Regions from separate parts of the Tissierella sp. QWL-11 genome, predicted to be linked through region 2. Evidence: a T-box and tRNA genes for the amino acid it is inferred to sense, from the RefSeq annotation. Region 2 holds a T-box; the other holds one or more tRNA genes.
The links. A T-box is a leader RNA that pairs with one kind of tRNA and senses whether it is charged. The one in region 2 lies ahead of aspS (aspartate--tRNA ligase), so its partner is inferred to be a tRNA-Asp.
Positions count from the first base shown of each region.

Region 1: it has a tRNA-Asp gene. The T-box ahead of aspS (aspartate--tRNA ligase) is inferred to sense a tRNA for this amino acid. The anticodon was not compared.

Region 1 is NZ_CM178750.1:1,404,295-1,407,693, reverse strand. It holds gene AC4PG3_RS06720 (IS91 family transposase) at 39-1,184, shown strand; gene AC4PG3_RS06715 (hypothetical protein) at 1,214-1,450, shown strand; tRNA gene AC4PG3_RS06710 (tRNA-Arg) at 1,577-1,653, opposite strand; tRNA gene AC4PG3_RS06705 (tRNA-Gly) at 1,710-1,784, opposite strand; tRNA gene AC4PG3_RS06700 (tRNA-Tyr) at 1,790-1,874, opposite strand; tRNA gene AC4PG3_RS06695 (tRNA-Thr) at 1,913-1,988, opposite strand; tRNA gene AC4PG3_RS06690 (tRNA-Asp) at 2,000-2,076, opposite strand; tRNA gene AC4PG3_RS06685 (tRNA-Val) at 2,197-2,272, opposite strand; tRNA gene AC4PG3_RS06680 (tRNA-Glu) at 2,414-2,488, opposite strand; tRNA gene AC4PG3_RS06675 (tRNA-Met) at 2,526-2,602, opposite strand; tRNA gene AC4PG3_RS06670 (tRNA-Met) at 2,670-2,746, opposite strand; tRNA gene AC4PG3_RS06665 (tRNA-Leu) at 2,783-2,872, opposite strand; tRNA gene AC4PG3_RS06660 (tRNA-Asn) at 2,888-2,962, opposite strand; rRNA gene rrf (5S ribosomal RNA) at 3,073-3,189, opposite strand; rRNA gene AC4PG3_RS06650 (23S ribosomal RNA) at 3,225-3,399, opposite strand, start outside.
Region 2 is NZ_CM178750.1:2,528,247-2,531,645, forward strand. It holds gene aspS (aspartate--tRNA ligase) at 1-1,146, opposite strand, end outside; T-box leader at 1,194-1,444, opposite strand; gene AC4PG3_RS12490 (HAMP domain-containing sensor histidine kinase) at 1,489-2,715, opposite strand; gene AC4PG3_RS12495 (response regulator transcription factor) at 2,715-3,399, opposite strand, start outside.

The DNA.
Region 1 (3,399 bases), 1.1 Mb from region 2:
TTTGTTTTCATTTGGGTATAAATATTTTGGTGATATTTATGCCCAATATTTCTTTTAAAATTAAAGATATCTTTGCAGATCATTGGGATGCTTTTCTTAATGAAGGTTATCCTATTAGACCTACTGTTTTAAAAAATGTTGATAAAATAATTAAATGTGGTGACTCTTCAATGGGACACGCACTTTATCACTGTGAACACTGTGGTAAGTTTAAGCATGTCTATTTTACTTGTAAAAGTCGTTTTTGTAACTCTTGTGGCGCTAAGTATATTCAAGATCGTGCTTCTTCAATTTCTTCTAAACTCATTAATTGCAAACATCGTCATATTGTTTTTACTATTCCTAAAGAGCTTAGAATTTTCTTTAGCAGAGATAGAAAGCTTCTCAATCTATTTTTCAAGGCTAGTGCTGATACTATTCTAACTTGGTTTTTTAAATTAAATAAATCTGAGAATTTGAAGCCTGGGTTTATTTCTACTATGCATACTTTCGGTCGTGATCTTAAATGGAACCCTCATATACATATGCTTTTAACTGAAGGTGCTTCTGGTAACAGAACTGTTTGGAGAAAAATCTCTCATATTCCTTTTAATATGCTCAGGAAAAGGTGGCAAGCTACTATGCTTTCATTTCTTCATAAAAACCTTGGTTCTTCTTTTTATTCTCTTAAATCATATTTGTTTAAAAATTATCCTAAGGGTTTCTATGTTTATGCTAATCCAAATGTTAATTCTAAATCTTCTGAGGCTGTTAAGTATATTATTCGATACACTGGGCGTCCTGCTATGGCTCAGTCTCGTATCATTAATTATGATGGTGAATTTGTTGAGTTTTACTATGATCGCCACGAAGACAACAAACGGGTAGTTGAAAAAATACATGCTATGGATTTTATTAAGCGTTTAATTATTCATATTCCAGAAACACAATTTAAAATGATTAGATATTATGGTCTTTATGCTAAAAAATATTCTCATTCTTCTAAGCTCTATCTAATGGATACTGTTTCTAAGAAAAACTTTAGAAAAAAGTATTCTAATTGGCGTGCTAGACTTCTTCTTGCTTTCGGTGTAGACCCTTTATGGTGTTCTTGTGGGCATACAATGGAACTTGTTGATATTTTTCATTCAGGAGAAAACCAGTATATTGATAATTTTCCTTCTCAATTGTATAATAGTGCTTAGTAATTAATTTAGCACTGTGGAGGTGTTTTATGAATATTCTTGAAGGTTTTTCTAAAAATGATGATTTAGTAGAATTTATTTGTACTAAATGTGGTTATTCCCTTTGGGTTCCTAGTTTCATTGTAAATCAATTAGAAGAGGATAATATTTTTAATGGTCTAGCTCCATCTGTTCCACCACAGCCTTATTGCCAAGTTTGTGATGGTATTATGACTCCAAAATCATATACTGGTATTCGTGGTGTTCACTATGAATACAAAAAGTAATCTAATTTCTATTAGATTTTTTGGTATGCTTTAATTTAAGAGCATACCTATTTTTATTTAATAGGAAAGTAGAACTTTCCTATTAAATAAAAATAGTTTTCAAGATTAATCTCGAAAACTTCTAAATGGCGTACCCTGAGGGAGTCGAACCCCCGACCTTCTGGTTCGTAGCCAGACACTCTATCCAGCTGAGCTAAGGGTACATTTTACCCACCAAATATTATTTGGTGGGTCCTAAGTAATTCATTAAATAGAACACTGGAGCGGAAAACGAGATTCGAACTCGCGACCCTCGCCTTGGCAAGGCGATGCTCTACCACTGAGCCATTTCCGCCTATCTGGTGGAGGAGACTGGATTTGAACCAGTGAAAGCAGAGCTAACGGATTTACAGTCCGTCCCCTTTAGCCACTTGGGTACTCCTCCATATGGAGCACTCACAGAGTACTACTATAATATTCAAATGGAGCTGGCAAGAGGACTTGAACCCCCGACCTACTGATTACAAGTCAGTTGCTCTACCAACTGAGCTACGCCAGCATAATTTTAAATGGCGACCTGGAAGGGACTCGAACCCTCGACCTCCAGCGTGACAGGCTGGCATTCTAACCAACTGAACTACCAGGCCGCGAAATATTTCGCAGTTTCGCTACACAAATTTATCAACTCGCTATGCTCGTATAAATTTGGTGCTCATTGCGTTTAACCTACTAGAACTCACTATCCTTCGTTAAGTTAGGTTATAAAATGGTGGGCACAACAGGGCTCGAACCTGTGACCCCCTGCTTGTAAGGCAGGTGCTCTCCCAACTGAGCTATGCGCCCATTAATTATATCACTTGTATCATATGTTTTTTCGCAGTCTCGCTAGACAAATTTATTTACTCGCTATGCTCGTATAAATTTGGTGCTCGTTGCGTTTGACCTACTAAAACTCACTATCGTTCGCTAAGTTAGGTCATAAAATGGTGACCCCACGGGGATTCGAACCCCGGATACCGCCGTGAAAGGGCGATGTCTTAACCGCTTGACCATGGGGCCATACAATTAATAAGTATTTTGCAAATATGAAATCTTATGGTAGCGGCGAACGGATTTGAACCGCTGACACTGCGGGTATGAACCGCATGCTCTAGCCAACTGAGCTACGCCGCCAAGTTTATAAAGTTTCAAAAAGATTTATGGTTGCACCCTATCGGGCACTACTATCTAAAAAGATTTTTGGTTGCGGGAGCAGGATTTGAACCTACGACCTCCGGGTTATGAGCCCGACGAGCTACCAGACTGCTCCATCCCGCGATATGTGGCACACTTAATCTTACCTTAAGTAAAACTTGGTGCCGGAGACCGGAATCGAACCGGTACGACCTTTTAAGGGTCGCAGGATTTTAAGTCCTGTGCGTCTGCCAGTTCCGCCACTCCGGCCCTTTATATTTACTATGGCTCTCAGGGTGGGACTCGAACCCACAGCCTACCGGTTAACAGCCGGTTGCTCCACCATTGAGCTACCTAAGAATACAGTTTCGCAACTCAAATTTGTTCACTTCCTACAGTCGTGCAAATTTGGTGCTCATTGCCTTTAACCTACCTACAATTCGCTTCTGCTCATTGGGTTAGGTTATAAAGCCCGGCGACTTCCTACTCTCCCAGGGCGTTGCCACCCAAGTACCATCGGCGTTAAGAGGCTTAACTTCTGTGTTCGGTATGGTTACAGGTGTGTCCCTCTTGCTATCGTCACCAGACGAAAACTACTTAGCAATTTATTTTCGATCATTATTTGGTCAAGTCCTCGACTTATTAGTATCTTTTAGCTTCAAGTATTACTACTCTTTCACCTTAGACCTATCTACCAGGTGGTCTTCCTGGAGTCTTACTCTATTGATGGGAAATCTTATCTTGAGGGGGGTTTCGTGCTTAGATGCCTTCAGCACTTATCCCTTCCAAACTTAGCT
Region 2 (3,399 bases):
TACTTCTTCATCTTTTAAAAACTTAGTAATTACTGATCTTAATTCTCCACTTGGCTCTATTCCTATCCAAGCCATTCCCTTTGCTCCATAGGAAATTGCCTTTTGAGTTAAATCTTCTATTTCAGTTCTAGTAAAGCTATTTCCACCTTTAATATTTATGGCTCTAACTGCTCCACCACTATCCATAGCTCCTCTAAATACTTTAAAGTCACAATTTCTTGCAATATCACTTAAATCTACAATCTCCATTCCAAATCTTAGATCTGGCTTATCACTTCCATAAAATGCCATGGCCTGTTTATATGTCAATCTTTTAAAATCTTCTTTAAAATCTATATCCATTACTTCTTTAAATACATGCTTAAACATATCTTCCAAATAAGATAGTACATCCTCTTGATCTACAAAGGAAAGCTCCATATCTACTTGGGTAAACTCTGGTTGCCTATCAGCTCTAAGATCTTCATCTCTAAAACACTTTGCTATTTGATAGTATTTATCTACTCCAGATACCATAAGAAGTTGCTTAAATATCTGAGGTGATTGAGGAAGAGCATAAAAATCACCTGGATGCACACGACTAGGAACTAAGTAGTCTCTTGCTCCTTCTGGAGTACTTTTTGTAAGTATAGGGGTTTCTACTTCTAGAAAATCCTTATCCTCCAAATATCTTCTAATAGTTTTTACAGTATTGTGTCTTAATTTTAAATTATTATATATTTCTGGCCTTCTTATATCTAAATATCTATGTTTTAATCTTAAGTCTTCTCTTACATTTATCTTATCTTCTATAGGAAATGGAACGGTTTTAGATCTGGATAATATCTTTAAAACTTTTCCCCTTAATTCTACAGTTCCAGTTGGAATTTTAGGATTGTATGTCTCTTCATCTCTTTCTTCTATTTTTCCATTTACAGCTATTACATCTTCATTTCGTAGAGATTCCACTAGATTAAATGTTGTAGAATCTAAATCTTTGGCATCAAATACTACCTGTAGAATTCCTTTTTTATCTCTAAGGTCTAAAAATATGATTCCACCCATATCTCTAGTTCTTTGAACCCAACCTGTTGCAGTTATCTCTTTGCCTTTATCCTCTTCTTTTATCTCTCCGCAATAATGGCTTCTCTTTAAAGCTGTGCTCATATTATCCCTCCTATTTATTTTTCCAATTAAAAAAACCTCTCATCCTCTAAAGGGACGAAAGGTCTATATTCGCGGTACCACCCAGTTTGATTATTTAAAATAATCCACTCATATTTCAATACAGGCTAAAAGCCGATATCTACTGTCATAACGTGGCAGCTACGTCTACACTTACTTGCATATGCTTTCAGCTAGAGACTCCCAGAAGTTTTTCAATTAAAAATCCGTACTGGACTCTCACTATCACCAGTTCGCTTTGACTACCATTTTAATCTACTCGTCTGTTCCTAGTCTTTATTTATTTTTTGCTTGAGAAAATCATATACTACTTGTTTTATTTTGTCAAGTAGTTTTATTTAAAAATGTAATTATAAACTTTGTGTATTCGCCTTTTTTACTCTTCACAGATATATTTCCATTTTGAGATTCTATTATGAGTTTAGATAGATTTAATCCTATCCCTATACTCTCTGGCTTTACTTCACTACTTACCTTGTAAAATCTTTTAAATATATTTTTCAAATGTTTTTTATCTATACCTTCTCCATTGTCTTTGACTTCAATTCTACTAAATAGGGGAGTTTGTGAAAAAATTATATCTATTTTGTCTCCTCCATGTTCTATGGCATTTTTGACTATATTTATGATTGCCTCTGATGTCCAGTTCTTATCTCCATAAAAGTACCCATCTTTTTCTCCAAGACTATTTATTTTTTGATCTTTTAATTTGATTTCTAAACTTTTATTTATTATATCCAAAATTTCCTTAAAATATACTTTTTCTCTTTTAAAGTCTATGGCTCCTGCTTCTATTCTAGCTACTTTAAGTAAATTTATAATCAGCCATTCCATTCTATTTATCTGACTTTCCATCTTTTCTAAAAAATCTTTTTTTACTACATCATCCATAGAATTGTCATGTAATAGGATATCATTTATCATTATTAATGAGGAAAGAGGTGTTTTAAGTTGATGAGATATATCTGCCATTGTATCTTTTAAAAAGATTTTTTCTTTACTTAAACCCTCTATACTATTTTCTAATCTATTGGCCATTTGATTGAATTGATGATTTAATATATGAAAATCTCCTTCATCTTGTTCAGAAAGTCTCTCAGAAAAATTCCCCTCTACTATTTTTTCCGACATAAATGATATTTTTCTTATCCTCTTATAAATTTTTTTATACTCAATTGTTATTAAAAATAACAAAGGTAATAGAAATAATATTATAGAAAACGATATATACATAGGCATATTTTTATTATGTTTTAAAATAGGATGATTTTTATCCTTCAAAGAAATATTATAGCCATAATCTTTCAAAGTATTTTCCCCAATTTTAAAATTTTCTTCTTCTATTTCTTTAGTTATATAGGGTACTATATCTTTTTCTAATTCTGGATTATCCTTTAATATATTCCCAACTAAAGAAATATCTCTCTTTATCACATCTTTTGTAATATCTTTAATAGTAAAATTTACAAATAAAAATATCATTATAGCAAATATAGATTGCATAATTATAAGCTTTATAATTATAGATTTAAACTCTTTATTTCTAAACATCACTCACCTCTAACACTTACGTCCCATCTGTATCCTACACCTCTTATGGTTTTAATATACTCTGGGTTAGATGAATCATCTTCAATTTTCTCTCTAAGCCTTCTTATATATACAGATAAAGAATTATCATCTACAAAATTCCCTTCTATATCCCATAGGTTCTCTAAGATACACCTTCTAGATAAAACCTTATCCCAATTATTTAAAAGAATTAAAAGCAATTTATACTCTGAAGGTGTGAGTTGGATAAGTTCATCTTTTAAATAGACCTTAGAGTCCAGCAAATTTACTCTTATATCCTTAGATATAAGAGTATTATCTACTGGATTTTCTACTAATCTTCTAAGTATTGCCTTTATCCTAGATAATAGCTCTCTTATCCTAAAGGGCTTAGTTATATAGTCATCTGCCCCTATATCAAGACCCCTTACTATATTTACTTCTTCATCTTGAGCTGTTAAAAATATTACAGGTGTAGTCTGAAATTTTCTTATATATTCACATAATTCAAATCCGGACCCATCAGGAAGTCCTACATCTAGTATTATTAAATCATATTTGTTTTTATATATAGAATCTTTTCCTTCAATAAAACTGTTTTTTATATCTACTATGTACCCTTCTGATTTTAAAGTATATTCTATACCATCGGCTAAAGTTCTATCATCTTCCACTAAAAGAATA